Regions from separate parts of the Pannonibacter anstelovis genome, predicted to be linked through region 3. Evidence: predicted binding sites of a transcription regulator. Region 3 holds the regulator's gene; each other region holds the start of a gene.
The links. Region 3 encodes PhoB, which activates phosphate uptake and scavenging genes when phosphate is short. Its sites were predicted from a motif close to TGTCATNNANCTGTCAT; they were not measured.
Positions count from the first base shown of each region.

Region 1: a site for PhoB is predicted at 2,459-2,475, ahead of V6L75_RS13735 (esterase-like activity of phytase family protein). Genes of this name have one in related genera too.
Region 2: a site for PhoB is predicted at 2,676-2,692, ahead of phnF (phosphonate metabolism transcriptional regulator PhnF). Genes of this name have one in related genera too.

Region 1 is NZ_JBAKBF010000008.1:121,287-126,628, forward strand. It holds gene V6L75_RS13730 (NADPH:quinone oxidoreductase family protein) at 1-73, shown strand, start outside; gene V6L75_RS13735 (esterase-like activity of phytase family protein) at 166-2,379, opposite strand; gene V6L75_RS13740 (multidrug effflux MFS transporter) at 2,665-3,864, shown strand; gene V6L75_RS13745 (methyl-accepting chemotaxis protein) at 3,921-5,342, opposite strand, start outside.
Region 2 is NZ_JBAKBF010000020.1:7,891-13,232, reverse strand. It holds gene V6L75_RS20365 (efflux RND transporter permease subunit) at 1-182, shown strand, start outside; gene murJ (murein biosynthesis integral membrane protein MurJ) at 276-1,811, opposite strand; gene phnF (phosphonate metabolism transcriptional regulator PhnF) at 1,922-2,632, opposite strand; gene phnG (phosphonate C-P lyase system protein PhnG) at 2,786-3,247, shown strand; gene phnH (phosphonate C-P lyase system protein PhnH) at 3,247-3,846, shown strand; gene V6L75_RS20340 (carbon-phosphorus lyase complex subunit) at 3,846-4,946, shown strand; gene V6L75_RS20335 (alpha-D-ribose 1-methylphosphonate 5-phosphate C-P-lyase PhnJ) at 4,943-5,342, shown strand, end outside.
Region 3 is NZ_JBAKBF010000002.1:292,212-297,553, forward strand. It holds gene pstC (phosphate ABC transporter permease subunit PstC) at 1-115, shown strand, start outside; gene pstA (phosphate ABC transporter permease PstA) at 112-1,446, shown strand; gene pstB (phosphate ABC transporter ATP-binding protein PstB) at 1,461-2,258, shown strand; gene phoU (phosphate signaling complex protein PhoU) at 2,298-3,008, shown strand; gene phoB (phosphate regulon transcriptional regulator PhoB) at 3,046-3,744, shown strand; gene V6L75_RS04190 (GcrA family cell cycle regulator) at 3,946-4,518, opposite strand; gene V6L75_RS04195 (aspartate aminotransferase family protein) at 4,943-5,342, shown strand, end outside.

The DNA.
Region 1 (5,342 bases), on a different contig from region 3:
GGAGGACGCCGCAAAGGCCATCCAGGAAATCGCAGACCGCAAGGTTATGGGCAAGGTGATCCTGACGCCCTGACAGGGCTGCCTGGGTTCTTCGCGTGCTTGCCGTTTGAAACAAAGAGCCCGGGCGTGAGGCCCGGGCTCCATTCATGAGATCTGCAGTGCAGGTCAGTTCAGCTTATCTGCCGAACCCAGGTTGAAGATCTGCGTCTCGCCCGGCGCATCGTCGACGCCGTCGTTGTCGGTGACGAGGATCATCCGGCCATCGGCAGTAACAGCGAAACCTTCCGGCTTGTCGAGCAGCCAGCCCTTGGTCGAGGCCAGCGCCGGGATCAGATCCAGCTTCACGGTCTTCTCGACCACCGGCAGAGTACCGCCGAGGGCAACAGGCTCGATACCGGCCAGATCGATCACGGTGACCTGCTTGATGGCAGCAAATTCGCCGCCCTGGTTATCACGCTCCAGCACGGCAAACCGCTCGCCGCCCAGATGGGTGATTTCGGACAGGCCCATCCAGCCGCCGGCAGAGCTCTTCGGCTTGTCGAGCGGATAGTGGACGAAGCCCCAGGACTTGTCCGCCGGATTGTAGATGCCCAGCTTGACGAGGCCCTTGGCATCATCGCCCCATTCGCGCTGGATCGCGGTCACGACCAGCGTCTTGCCGCCGCGCTCGAATTCCGCCACGCCTTCGAAGCTGAACCGCTTGGACTGGGCAACGAGAGCTTCAGGCAGGCTGATTTCTTCCGTGACCTTGCCATCGGCATCAGCCTTGACCAGGAGATGCGGCACGCCTTCCTTGTCCGGATTGCCTTCGCTGACAAGCCAGAAACCGCCATCCTTAGCCAGCGAAATACCTTCGATGTCGAACTTCTTCGGCGAGCCGCCGGTGATATTCACATAGGAGGCGATCTCCACCGGGCTCATTGACAGATTGATCGTGTAGATACGGGCCTTGTCGTAGAAGCTGTCCGAAACAGCATAGAGCTTGTTCGGGTCGGTCTTGTCTGCTGCCAGACCCGAGAGCGCACCCCAGCCGATCGGAGCACCGGTTTCCGGATCGATGGCGGAGGTCAGCACCGGATAGGCCGGCTTGTCCGCGCCGAATTCATAGATGCTGACCTGCGAACGCAGGCCATCTTCGGCGCTGTCCGCCTCGTTAGCGACAACGAACAGATTACGGGCCGGAATGGCCAGGACGCCTTCAGGGGCCACATGGGTGGGCAGCATCTGCAGGAGCTGCGGCTCACCGCCCGTGTCCTTGAACACCGACACCATGTTGGCACGCTCGGAGTTCACGAAGATGAACTTCTGCCCGCCGAATTCGCCAACGGTCACGCCTTCCGGCTCCGTGCCCTTCTTGGAGGCGCGCTTGGCCGGATAGTGGCCGGTCATCATGGCGATGTGCTCGAGCTTGTTGCCGCTGTCATACAGCGCTTCACCCTTGGTGTTCCAGATGGTGAAGCCACGCGAACCGCCTTCATAGTCGCCTTCGTTGGCGGTGACGAAGCGGTCATTGTCGAGCCAGGCCACGGCGTCAGGCTCGCGCTTGACGTTCTCGATACCACCAGAGGCGTCCGAGCTGCGATCCTTGGCAACCGGAATGGCTTCGGCGCTGGAAGCTCCGGCCGGGAAATGTGCGGTCACTTTGCCGGAAGCAAGGTCGATGAGTGCCAGATGATTGTTTTCCTGCAGCGTCAGCACCGCCACATTGGCACCATTGATCGAAACGAACTCAGGTTCCGGATCTTCCGGCGCGGTCTCGGCGATGCCGGTGACATCAACGATGCGGGCCGCATCGCAGTTCACGGGCTTTCCATCCGCATCCAGATCGAAGATGGCAACATGGCCAGCCGGCATCTGAGGCAGCTTGCCTTCATTCAGCTCTTCATCGCGCTCGTTTTCAACTGCGACGGCCAGGAACTTGCCATCCGGCGAGATGGCGACCGAGTCCGGCTGCCCCTTCACGTCACAGGTGGCGGCAATCGACTTGTCCGCCAGGCTGATGACAGCCAGATGGCCGGACGGCTCGGTGTAATTCGGGCTGGTGTTCACACCGGCAAGAATGAATTTCTGAGCGGCGGTCACGGACGTGGGTTCACCGCCCATGGCAATTCGGCCAGCCGGCTTCGGCTCAGCGGGATTTGCAATGTCAACGAACACCACGGCTTCACCGGGGCTGTCGGAAAAGACCAGCGTCTGGCCGTCCTTCGTTGCAGTGATGATTTCGGCAGAGGTCTCTGTCGCAGCATCAGTGCCTGCAGCCAGGGTCTTGTAGACCGGCATTGTGGCGATGCGGGTGAAATAGGTTTCGGCTGCAGACGCATGTGAAACGGCCGCCAGAATGGAAAAACCAGCCAGAAGCTGGCTGCGCAGAGAAATCATGATGCCTCCCCGAAGCGAGATGTTTGGTTGAAAGACGGCGCACGCTAGGCAGCGCAGACGAAGTTGCGGTGACAAAGTCATGAAGCTTTTGTGACGGCAGGCCCTGAACTGCGGCAGTTGCGCAACAGCACACAAGGCCCGGGGCGCCAAGCTGCACATAAATTCTGGACAGATGACCCCGCCGGGGTTTTACTTGGGCACCTGATGCGGATGACCCCACGTCCGCCGGCTGGCCACTTGAGTGCCGCCAGCCAACCCCACGCTCTCCTTTTGCGGACACCCAAGATGACACGCGGCTTTTCGCGCCTTGCCCTTGTGCTTGGCCTGCTTTCCTGCATTGGCCCCTTTGCGGTCGATCTTTATCTGCCGGCCCTGCCGCAGATCACGGCTGGCCTTGGCACAACGGCCAGCGCTGCACAGATGACCTTCACCGCCTATTTCCTTGCCTTTGGCCTTGCCCAGCTGATCTATGGGCCGATGGCTGACTGGCTTGGACGCAAACGGCCGGTTTATGCAGGCCTTGCCGTATTCATCGCCGGATCCGCCATCTGTGCGCTGGCTCCGGATATCCACTGGCTGGTCTTCGGCCGTTTCGTGCAGGCCCTGGGCGCAGCGGCTGCGATGGTTATTCCACGCGCGATCGTGCGCGACATGCACACTGGCACACAAGCCACGCAGCTGATGGCTCTGGTGATGCTGGTGATCAGCATCTCGCCGATGCTGGCTCCGCTCACCGGCTCGGCCATCATTGCGGCAGGCAGCTGGCGCTTCCTGTTCGTGGCCCTTGGCCTCGCAGCAGCGCTGGCCATGGCCCTCACCGCCTGGCAGCTGCCCGAAACCCTGCCGCCCGAGCGGCGGGTGCCGTTGCGGCCGAAAGCCATTCTCGGAGGCTGTCTCGACCTGATGCGCGATGCCCGGTTCCTTGGCCTGACGATGACGGGCGGCTTCGGCATGGCGAGCTTCTTCGTCTTCATCGGTGCAGCCTCGTTTGTCTACACCGGCCACTATGGCATGAGCCCTGTTGGCTTCAGCCTTGCCTTCGCCCTCAATGCCATCGGTTTCTTCGGCACATCACAGCTTGCAGCCGGGCTCGGACGCAAGCATGGCATGGCACGCGTCGCGTTTCTGGCGGTCACCGGCTTTGCCCTGTGCAACGGTGTGCTGGTGGCGCTCGTGGCCTTCGGCTTTGATGCCCTTGGCGTGGTGATGGCGTTTCTCTTCCTCGGCAATGCCTGCCTTGGTCTCGTCATTGCGCCCACCATGGTGATGGCGCTGGACGATCACGGCGAGAACGCGGGCCTTGCCTCATCTCTCGGCGGCACGCTGCAGATGCTGGCTGGCGCCCTGATGCTGGTGCTGGCCAGCCCGTTCTTCGACGGAAGTGTGCTCCCAATGGTTGGGGCCATCGCGCTGTGCTCGGTCCTGTCGCTGGCCTTTGCGGCGCTGACGCTCGGGCCCGACCTCAAGAACAGCGCCCCGGCCTGAGGTCTTCTGACCTGCGCAACCGGGGCACCAGACTTGCTCAAGTTCAGTCCGCGTGGTCAGGCCGCGCGGATGTTCGCCAGGAAGCGGCTGACTTCGACTTTCATGCGAGACGCCTGATCAGACAGAGACTGCGCCGAACTGCGCATCTGTGTCGAGGCGGCCATTGTCTCCTGGGCCGCATCGGAAACGGCATTGATGTTTTCCGAAACGTGCTGCGTCCCGCCAGCAGCTTCGCTCACGTTCCGCGCGACTTCCCGCGTGGTTGCGCCCTGCTCGTTGACGGCCGCAGCGATGGCCGCAGCCATCTCGTCCAGATCGCGGATGACCTGGCCGACGCCGCCGATCGCCTGCACCGAAGTTCGGGTCTGGCCCTGGATCTCGGCAATCAGCTTGGAGATGTCATCCGTAGCGCTGGCCGTCTGATTGGCGAGCTGCTTCACTTCGGAGGCAACAACGGCAAAGCCCTTGCCAGCCTCACCGGCGCGCGCAGATTCGATGGTCGCGTTCAGCGCAAGCAGGTTGGTCTGGGCCGCGATATCGGAGATCAGTGAGATCACCTCACCGATGCGGTCTGCCATACGGGCCAGGGCCTCCATCTGCTCCGCGGTCCGCGCCACATCCCCGGATGCGCGCTTGGCAACAATCGAAGCCCGCTCGACCTGGGAATTGATCTCATTCACCGAAGCCGACATTTCCTCGGTCGCCGAGGCAACCATCTGGACGTTCGCGCTGGCCTGTTCTGCGGCAGCGGAAACGGTCATGGCACGCTCGTTCGTTGCCGCCGAAATATCGGCCATCGCTCCTGCGGTTGCCGACAGTTCCGTGGATGCGGCCGATACGGTTTCAACGATTTCGCCGACATTGGCATCAAACTCGTCCGCGATGCTTTGCATGAGCTGCCGGCGCTCGGCCGCAGCCAGCTCGCCGCGGCGCGCCTGCTCGGCTTCCAGCTCCCGGTTGCGGATTGCGTTAACCCGGAAAATCTCAATCGCCCGCGCCATGCGGCCCAGTTCGTTGCCGGCGCTGATGTAAGGCACCTCCGCTGACGTATCGCCCTCAGCCAGGCCAGACATGGTCCCGGTCAGGCGTCCAAGCGGGCCGGTGATGCTGCGCGAGATCAGGAAGCCAAGCAACAGAGCCAAAGCAAGGCTGACACCCAGCGCCACCATGAAGAAGCTCCAGACAGCGGACCGGCTTTCGGCGAACTGCTTTTCGGCAGCCACCATTCCTTCAGCCGCAAACTGGAACACGGCCTCGAGTACCGGCTCCATGCCGGAGAACAACTCGCTCAACCGGCCTGCTTCACTGCCCAGGACCTCTGCGGTCTTGGCATAGTCGCGGAAGCTGGACTGGTAGGCGTCCATTTCCGACGAGAGCTTGGCCTTTGTTGCCGCGTCGAGCGGCGCCTGCGCCAGCAATGCGTCAAACTCGGCGCGCCTTTCATCGACGCTTTTGATGTACTTGTCGCCGCCGCGCAT
Region 2 (5,342 bases), on a different contig from region 3:
TCTCCCGAGAGGTGTTCTGGGGGCCGATGGCCTATGCCATGATGGGCGGCATCGTGGTCGGAACGGTGCTGACGCTCCTGTTCCTGCCGGCGCTCTATGTGGCCTGGTTCCGCATTCCGCGCGATGACAGCCCGGCAGAGCCCCATGGCGGCGCGCACAAGGACGGCGCTGCGCATGCCTGAGGCCTGTCAGATCACAAGGCAGAGAAGCTGAAACAGAACGGGCGGCCAACCGGAAGACTGGCCGCCCGTTCTGCATTTCAAGGGATAAGGAAATCAACGCCTGCGGCGGCGCAGGAACCCACGTGCGGGATAGAGGATCGCCGCATAGACGGTGAGCGCAGCGCCTGCCAGCAGTGTCAGCGTGGCAAAGGGCACGAGCGCATGGAGGTTTTGCGGCAGCAGACTCGCGAAAAGCGCCAGCGTCTGGGTCTGGAGCAGCATCAGGCCCGCCATCAGTACTGTTCCGGTCAGCAGCAGAACGGTCAGCCGCGCAGGCGGGGTGCCCATGTAGTCGCGCTTGCGAGCAGTGAGATAGAGCCCCATGGCGTAGATCCACACGCCTGCGGAGGTGCCTGCCGCAAGGCCCGCCGCTTCCCAGGGGCCGGAGAGGGTGGCCTTCAGCGCAACATTCACCAGCGTTGCCACAGCGAGGATCTTCAGCGGTGTCATCATGTCGCCGCGCCCGTGGAAGGAGGCAACGAGGGAGCGGACAGCCAGAGCTGCTGGCAGGCCGAGCGAATAGGCCAGCAGCACCGCGCCCGCCCCGGCGGTCGCGCTGGCATCAAAGGCCCCGCGCTGGAAGAAGGCAGCAATCGCCAGTTCCCCGAGGCCCGCCATCAGCACCGCCACCGGCAGCCCGACGGCAAGGCAGATGTTGAAGGCCTGATCCATGGTGGACCGCAGCTTCTGCCGGGCTTCGTCCGTCTCAGCGGCTGCGCCCCGGCTCACCTCCGGCAGCAGTGCCGTTCCCAGTGCAATACCGATGACGCCAAGCGGCAGCTGATACAGCCGGTCGGCATAATAGAGGTGCGAGAGGGCACCAGAGGGCAGGAAGCTGGCAAGGATCGTGTCTGCGAAGATGGCGATCTGAACGACGCCGGAAGCCAGCAGCGCAGGTCCAAGGCGGCGGAAAAACAGGCGCACGCCCGGATCCAGCTTCGGCAGGCAGAAGCTCACGGAGAATTCGCTGCGGAAGGTGGCTGCCGTCAGCAGCAGCACCTGCGCAATGCCGCCCGCCAGAACGCCCCAGGCTGCTGCGCTGCCTGCATCGGGGAACTGGCTGACGGCCAGCAGCGTGCCGATCATGGCGATGTTCAAAAGCACGGGCGCTGCCGCTGCAGCCGCAAACCGCCGCTCCGCATTCAGCACCGCCGACAGCAGCACCACGATGGACATGCACAGAAGATAGGGGAAGGTGATGCGCGTCAGCTCGATGGCCATCGGCCTTGCCGGATCATCAGCGCCCAGCCCCGGCGCCAGCAGGGTGATCAGTGTTCCCGTGGCTGCCCAAGCGAAAACGAGCAGCGCCAGGTTGGCGAGCATCAGCCAGGACAGGATCTGCGATCCAAAATGGCGCGCCTTGTCCGGCCCATCCTTTTCCAGCGTCGCGGCATAAGTCGGCAGGAAGGCGGCGTTGAAGGCGCCTTCGGCAAAGATGGCGCGGAAGTGGTTCGGCAGGCGGAAGGCCAGCATGAAGGCATCGGCAATGGGGCCTGCCCCAAGCACGCCGGCCATGATGAGGTCGCGGATGAAGCCGAGCAGCCGGCTCAGAAGGGTCAGTCCGCCGATAAGGCCAAGGCGACGCAGCATGTCTCAAGGTTCCGCACATCAGACCGGACACCGCGCCCGGCTGCGGCGTGGTGCTTACCCCATATCTGCGCCGCCGTCACGCCGCAGGGGTTCTCTGGTCCCCTGATGCCCTAGTCCGGAGCCATGGTGAGGGACACGCGGTCCCCGGCAAACCAGGTGATGCCATATTCAATGGGTTTGCCATCCTCCGTCACATTGACCGAAACGGAGCGCAGGATTGGTGCAGCTTCCGCGATCTGCAGCGTCAAGGCCTGCACCGGGCGCGCCAGCTTGGCCGTCAGGCGGGTCTGGGCGCGGGTGTAGTCGGCGATGCCGCAAACGGCCAGTGCCTCAGTGATTGACTGCCGCCCTTCCATGGCCTCCAGGAAACCAGGCACGCGTGCCGCCGGAAAGACGGAGCGGAACAGCGCCAGCGGAACACCATCGGCCAGGGATACACCCTCTACAACATGCACCAGGTCGCCAGGAGCCAGTTGCAGCGCTTCGGCTTCCTTTTCGCCGCAGGCCCGGGTTTCCATCAGGCTGATACGCCGCGAGGCCATGCGGCCGCTGGCGGCAAGGTTCTGCTGAAACCGCACACGCCGCCCGATGGCATAGTCCGTGGGCTTGATGGTAACGAAGACACCCGCCCCGCGCCGTGAGTGTACGGTGCCAGCCTCTGCCAGCGCAGCCAGCGCATGGCGCACCGTATGCCGGTTCACGCCGAAGCGGGCGGCCAGCTGCGCTTCCGTCGGCAGCTTGTCCCCCGGCTTGTAGTGGCCTTCGGCAATTTCCGCCGAAAGCGTGTCCACGATGGATTTCCAGATCGCGCTGCGCGCCATTGCCCTGCCCTGAAGTCTCTGTTTGCCGATGCTGAAAACCACCTGTCGTAAAAATTTCACAAGACGGCGGTTGAGCCGGATGGCCCCTTGCGGTATCGATATGTCTAGTTGTCTATTATTATATAGACAGGATCAAAAGATGTCGAGGTGCCGATGAAGCCCGCCGTTTCCCCCCAGGAGGACGAGCCGCACAGCCAGCGCAAGGTCTGGCTGTCGTTGCTGGCAAAGGCCAGTCCGGCGCGTCTGGCCGTGCTGTTTCCGGATCTGCCGGAACATACGCTGCTGCGCCGGCCCGAGGTTGGAGCCGTGATGGTGCGCGGGCGGATGGGGGGCACGGGTGCGCCCTTCAATCTGGGCGAGATGACCGTTACCCGCTGTTCTGTCCAGCTCACGTCCGGTGAGGTGGGCCACGCCTATGTGCAGGGGCGCGACAAGGCCCATGCCACCCGCGCGGCCTGTGTGGATGCGCTGATGCAGACGGATGCCGCCGCTGAGCTTCAAGCCCGTGTGCTGGATGTGCTGGCCGCAGAGGCGGCAGGTGCCCGGCAGCTGCGCGCAGAAAAAGCTGCAGCCACCAAAGTCGATTTCTTCACCCTCGTGCGCGGAGAGGACTGATGACACCCGAAGCCCTGACCGGCGGCTTTTCCGATGCGCCCATCGAGGCCGCGCGCGCCTTCCGCTGCCTGCTGGAAGCGCTTGCCCGCCCCGGCACCATCCATACGCTGGACGCGGCCCAGCCGCCGCAGCCTGTCTCCCCCGCCGCAGGGACCGTGCTCCTGACCCTTGCCGACACTACGACGCCGGTGTTTCTGGCAGGTGATGCCGATTGTGAGGCGATGCGCGGCTGGATCACCTTCCACACCGGCGCCCCGGTGCTGACGGCTGCCAGCCTTGAGGCAGGGGCAGATGCCGCCGGCATCCGCTTTGCCCTCGGGCGCCTTGAGGACCTGAAACCTTTCATAGAGCAGCTCTCCATCGGCGACCCGGATTATCCGGACCGCTCTGCGACACTGGTGCTGGAAGTGGAAACGCTCGCAGCAGAAGGCTGCCGCCTGACGGGGCCGGGCATCGCGGATGAAGCCTTCCTGAACCTGCCCGAGCTGGAGCTGTTCCGGCAGAACCATGCACTTTTTCCGCTTGGGCTCGACTTCTTCCTGACCGCAGGCCGCCAGATCGCCGGGCTGCCGCGCACAACCATCGTGGAGGCCTGCTGATGTATGTCGCCGTCAAGGGTGGCGAACGCGCCATCGGCAATGCCCATGAATGGCTGGCAGAGGAGCGGCGCGGGGACACCACCGTCGCCGAACTCACCGTCCCGCAGATCCGCGAACAGCTGAAACTCGCCGTCAACCGGGTGATGGCGGAGGGCAGCCTTTATGATCCCGATCTCGCCGCCCTTGCCATCAAGCAGGCGCGGGGTGATCTGATCGAGGCCATCTTCCTCATCCGCGCCTACCGCACCACCCTGCCGCGCTTTGGGGCTTCGCTGCCGGTGGAAACGGCGGACATGGCCGTGGACCGCCGGGTCTCGGCCACGTTCAAGGATCTGCCAGGCGGGCAAATCCTCGGGCCGACCTTCGACTACACCCACCGGCTGATCGACTTCAAGCTGGCCGCCGAAGGGGACGTTGACCCGGCCCCGCAGGCTCCGGCAGAAGGCGGACCGGTGCCGCATGTCACCGGCTTTCTTGGCCGGGACGGGCTCATTCAGGATGAGCCGCGCAGTGATGCCACCCCGCCGGACTTGACCCGCGAGCCGCTGGAACTGCCGGCGAGCCGCCCCTTGCGGCTTCAGGCGATCACGCGGGGTGATGAAGGCTTCATCCTGTCGCTCGCCTATTCCACCCAGCGCGGCTACGGACGCACCCACGCCTTCGTCGGTGAACTGCGCATCGGCACAGTGGCGGTGGAGATGGACATTCCGGAGCTGGGCTTTGCCATCGAAATCGGCGAGATCGAGCTGACCGAGTGCGAGACCGTCAACCAGTTCACCGGTTCGCGCACCGAGCCGCCGCAGTTCACCCGCGGCTATGGCCTCGTCTTCGGTCAGTCGGAGCGCAAGTCCATCGCCATGTCGCTGGTGGACCGTGCCTTGCGCTGGGAGGAACTGGGCGAGGATTACGTCGGCGCTCCTGCGCAGGATCAGGAGTTTGTCCTGTCCCACTGCGACAACATCCAGGCCACGGGCTTTCTGGAGCACATCAAGCTGCCGCATTACGTGGATTTCCAGGCGGAGCTGGAGCTGGTGCGCCGCCTGCGGGCGGAAGCGGAAGCCGCCCGCAATGCAACTGCAGACAGGGAGGCCGCCGAATGACGGATGAAGCCTACAACTTCGCCTATCTGGACGAGCAGACCAAGCGGATGATCCGCCGCGCCATCCTGAAAGGCATTGCTATTCCGGGCTATCAGGTGCCCTTTGCCAGCCGCGAGATGCCCATGCCCTATGGCTGGGGCACCGGCGGCGTTCAGGTGACGGCCGCCTGCCTTGTGCCGGAAGACCGGCTGAAGGTGATCGATCAGGGGGCGGACGACACCACCAACGCGGTCAGCATCCGCCGCTTCTTCCAGCGCACGGCCAGTGTCGCTGTGACCGGGCGGACCGATGAGGCGACCCTGATCCAGACGCGCCACCGCATTCCGGAAACGCCGCTGACCGAAGGCCAGGTTCTCGTCTATCAGGTGCCGATCCCCGAGCCGCTGCGCTTTCTGG
Region 3 (5,342 bases):
GTCACCGGAAACTCTTGTCGCTTTTGCTCTGGGCATGACACTCTTTGTTTTCACACTTGGACTGAATGTCGTCGCTCTTTACATCGTGCGCAAATACCGGGAGCAATACGAATGACCAGCGTCGATACTGCTTCATTCAAGTCGATTTACAATCCGGACGCGCGAACGAGACGCAGAAACGCCGCTGAGCGCCGGTTCCGGATGTATGGGATGGCGGCCGTCATAATTGGCCTGTTGTCCCTCGTCATCCTGCTTTCTTCAGTTCTGGCCAGCGGTCTTGCTGCGTTCAGGCAGACATTCGTGACGATTGACGTGACGCTGGATGCTTCTGTTCTCGACAAGGCCGGCAACAGGGATCTTGAAGACCTGAAGAAGGTCAGCACGGTTGGCTACGGCAATCTGATCCAGAAGTCTCTGCTGGAGACACTCAAGCGTGATGGCATCGATACGGGTGGCATGTCCGCCAAGGACATCTTTGACCTCGTCTCGAAGGAGGCGCCCGCCACGCTGCGTAACATGGTGCTTGCAGACCCGCAGCTCGTCGGACAGACCATTTCGTTCAAGGCTTTTGCCAATGGCCGCGTCGACGGCTATTTCAAGGGCCGTGTGACGATGGAAAGCGCAAAGCTGGACAGCAACATTTCTCCTGAGCAGTTGCAGCTTGCAGACAAAATGCGTGCTTCTGGTTTGATGAGCGTAGGATTTAACTGGGACTTCTTCTTTGGCCCCGATGCATCAGATCTGCGGCCGGAAGCCGCTGGCCTTGGAATTGCACTCATCGGCTCAACCTACATGATGCTGATCGTGCTCGTGCTGGCCGTGCCGATTGGTGTTGCCGCCTCGATCTATCTCGAGGAGTTTGCACCGAAAAACTGGTTTACCGATCTGATCGAGGTGAACATCTCCAACCTCGCTGCGGTACCGTCCATCGTGTTTGGTATCCTTGGCCTGGCTGTGTTCATCAATTTCGTCGGGTTGCCGCAGTCTGCCTCACTGGTTGGCGGTCTGGTTCTGACGCTGATGACGATCCCCACGATCATCATCGCTACCCGTGCGGCGCTGCGTGCTGTTCCTCCGAGCATTCGCGATGCCGCGCTGGGCGTTGGTGCCTCCAAGATGCAGTCCATCTTCCACCACGTCCTGCCTCTTGCAGCTCCGGGCATTCTCACGGGCACCATTATCGGTCTGGCTCAGGCTCTTGGCGAAACCGCGCCGCTGCTGCTGATCGGCATGGTGTCATTCGTCCGGAGCTTCCCGGCAGCTCCGCCGGAAGGTTTCTTCGACCCGGCAGCCGCTCTGCCCGTGCAGGTTTACAACTGGACCCAGCGCGGTGATCCGGCTTTCGTCGAGCGGGCCTCTGGAGCCATCATCGTACTGCTGGTGTTCCTGATCGTAATGAACCTGGTTGCCATTGTCCTGCGCCGCCGCTTCGAGCGCCGCTGGTAAGAAAGGGATTACCGATGAATGTCAGCGCAAATGTGGAGAACGGCGTGACCCACGCAGAACCCAAGATCGTCGCCCAGAAGGTTCAGGTCTATTATGGCGACAAGCACGCCATCAAAGACGTGGACATCAAGATTCAGCCCCGTTCCGTGACCGCCTTCATCGGTCCGTCGGGCTGCGGAAAGTCCACCTTCCTGCGCACACTTAACCGCATGAACGACACCATCGACATCTGCCGCGTCGAGGGTGACATTCTGATCGACGGTGAGAACATCTACGACCCCAAGGTCGACCCGGTGCAGCTGCGCGCCAAGGTCGGCATGGTGTTCCAGAAGCCGAACCCGTTCCCCAAGTCGATCTACGAGAATGTGGCCTACGGCCCGCGCATTCACGGGCTGACGCGCAACAAGGCGGAGCTCGATGAAGTGGTTTCTGCCTCGCTGCAGAAGGCAGGTCTGTGGAACGAAGTGAAGGACCGTCTTGATGGTCCGGGTACGGGTCTTTCCGGTGGCCAGCAGCAGCGCCTCTGCATTGCCCGCGCCATCGCCGTCAGCCCGGAAGTGATCCTCATGGACGAGCCCTGCTCGGCCCTTGATCCGATCGCAACTGCCAAGGTCGAAGAGCTGATCGACGAGCTGCGTGCCAACTTCACCATCGTGATCGTGACGCACTCCATGCAGCAGGCTGCCCGTGTATCCCAGCGCACGGCTTTCTTCCATCTCGGCAATCTGGTCGAGGAAGGCGCGACGCAGGACATCTTCACCAACCCGCAGGACAAGCGCACGCAGGATTACATCACCGGCCGTTTTGGCTGATACTGGATCTTGCGCTCGAGAATTTGAGAGGAACACGACATGTCCGAGCATACCGTTAGCTCGTATGACGAGGAACTGCGCGCCCTGGCCGGCCGGGTCGCCGAAATGGGCGGTCTGGCGGAGAAGCTGGTGAATGATGCAGTCACCGCGCTGCTCACCCATGATCTGGCCAAGGCACAGGCCACGGTTCAGGCCGATGCCAAGCTGGACGAGATGCAGCAGGAGATCGAAGCGAAATTCATCCGCATCGTCGCTCTGCGCCAGCCGATGGGGCAGGATCTGCGCGAGATCATGGCCGCTGGCCGTATCGCCAACGATCTGGAGCGCGTTGGAGACCTTGCCAAGAACATCGCCAAGCGTGTCATTGCCATCGACGGTGTCTTCAATTCCAAGAAGGCGGCCTTCGGTGTTGAACACATGTCCGAACTGGCGCTGGGCCAGCTGAAGTCGGTGCTGGACGCCTACACGGGCCGTGATGCAGAAGCTGCCAAAGCCGTGCGCGAGCGCGACGATGAAGTGGATGCGATCTACACCTCGCTGTTCCGCGAACTGCTGACCTACATGATGGAAGATCCGCGCAAGATCACCCAGTGCGCGCACCTGCTGTTCTGTGCCAAGAACATCGAGCGCATTGGTGACCATGCCACCAACATCGCCGAAAATGTCTACTTCATGGTGACAGGGGACCAGCTGCTGGAAGCCCGCCGGAAGATTGACGAGATGGGTATTGCCGAAAACGAAGGCGCCTGATCTGCCTGCCTGCAAGTGACGTCCGGAGCATATTGCCATGCCCAAGGTTCTTATCGTTGAAGACGAAGAGCCACTTAGCCTTCTGCTGCGCTACAATCTGGAAGCGGAAGGCTACGACGTGGACTCCTGTGACCGGGGAGATGACGCCGAGATCCGGCTGCGGGAAACGCAGCCGGACCTTCTGCTGCTGGACTGGATGCTGCCGGGACTTTCCGGCATCGAGCTGTGCCGCCGTGTCCGCGCCCGGTCAGAAACCGAACGCCTGCCGATCATCATGCTGACGGCACGCGGTGAGGAGGCGGAGCGTATCCGCGGCCTTGCCACCGGCGCCGATGACTACGTGGTGAAACCCTTCTCGATCCCTGAGCTGATGGCCCGCGTGCGCGCCATCCTGCGCCGGGCCCGGCCGGAAGTGGTGTCCACCATGCTGAGGTCCGGTGACCTGGAGCTCGACAAGGAAACCCACCGCGTCCGCCGCAATGGCAAGGAAATCCACCTGGGGCCGACCGAGTTCCGCCTGCTGGAGTTCCTCATGACCTCTCCCGGCCGGGTCTTCTCCCGCGAGCAGCTGCTGGATGGCGTGTGGGGGCATGATGTCTATGTGGATGAGCGCACCGTCGACGTTCATGTCGGCCGCCTGCGCAAGGCCATCAACAAGGGCAAGGTGAAGGATCCGATCCGCACCGTTCGCGGTGCCGGCTATGCCTTCAACGACCAGTTCGCCGTGGCGAGCTGATCCGCTCTGCTGCAATTAGTCTGGAAAGGCCCGCCATCCATGCGGGCCTTTTGGCTTTTGGAAAAGCACGCCACTTTTGCGCCGGCGTTCTAAGCCGCTCAACAAATACCCCGGACTTCCAGGCAGCAAAAAAGCCTGCCGCAACGGGCAGGCTTGATTGGGTGAGGGAGCCGGTGGGGTGCTGGTTGGCCCCCTCGAAAATCAGCCGCGAAGGGCCTTCTTGTCCGGCGCGGCGCGGCGGCGGTCGTTGACCGGCTGGTAGGCAACACGGCAATGGTGCGTGCAGTAGGGCACGCCCGGCTCGGAATGGCGTCCGCAGAAATAGAAGTCCGGCGAGGACGGATCACCGATCGGCCACTTGCAGGTGCGCTCGGTGAGGGTGAGGATCGTCGCGCGCTCCGTGAAAGGTACCAGCTCGGCCAGCGGTGCGGCTTCAACTTCGATGGCCACATCTTCCTGCGGGGCCATTTTCAGCGCAGTGGCGCCGCGCAGCTGCGGCGTGGCAGCCGAAGGCGTGCGGATGGTAGAAGTTGCCTGCACCGTGGTCTGCTGCGGCACGGCAGTGGCCGTCACCGGCGCGGTTGCGCTGCGCGGGCGGCGCTGCTTGGCGACTGGTGCAGTAGTCTTCGCCCGGCCTGACAGGCCCAGGCGGTGCACCTTGCCGATGACAGCGTTGCGCGTGATACCGCCAAGCTCGGCAGCAATCTGGCTCGCGCTCAGACCGTCCGTCCAAAGCTTCTTCAAGAGATCTACGCGTTCGTCAGTCCAGCTCATCTGTCGCACCCCGTACGTTTGCGGCTGTAGAATTTTACGCATTAACCATGAATTAAGGCACGCGTGATCCGCGCCTTAGTGGCCATATCCAGTATGATTTGGTGAACTACAGCACGACATGTCGTATCCGACTGGTTGGACACTACAATGGGCGGCGAAGGCGAGGCAAGTTGGGGGCAAACATGAACCGGGGACGAAACGACTTTTCCCCAGATAACCGGGGTTGACTTTTACCATCTGCGGTAATGGCGGAAATGCGCCATTTGCATTGACACCCATAGGCAAGACCGTTGTATAAACGGTCCTTGTTCGGTGTGCCGCCTGTGAGGGCGGCACAGTTCGTTTTGAGAACCCGTTGATGGTAGACGCCCTGGCATGAACCCTATGCGGAAGGCGCGCTTAACTACCTGAAGGAGCAAGGGAAATGACTGCGTCGGCACTTTTCGGCACATACGCACGGGCGGACCTGGATTTCGTCCGCGGAGAAGGCGTCTGGCTGGAGACCGCTGACGGGCGACGCTTTCTCGACTGCGGGTCGGGAATCGCGGTGAATGCACTTGGTCATTCCCATCCCCATCTCGTCAATGCGCTGAAGGCGCAGGCCGAGAAGCTGTGGCACATTTCCAACCTCTACAAGGTTGCAGGGCAGGAAGAGCTTGGCCAGCGGCTGGTGGATGCGACCTTTGCGGACCGGGTGTTCTTTTCCAACTCCGGCGCTGAGGCAATGGAAGCCTGCATCAAGACGGCGCGGCGCTATCATTACGTCAATGGCCGCCCGGAGCGGATAGGCATCATCACCTTTGAAGGCGCTTTCCATGGCCGGA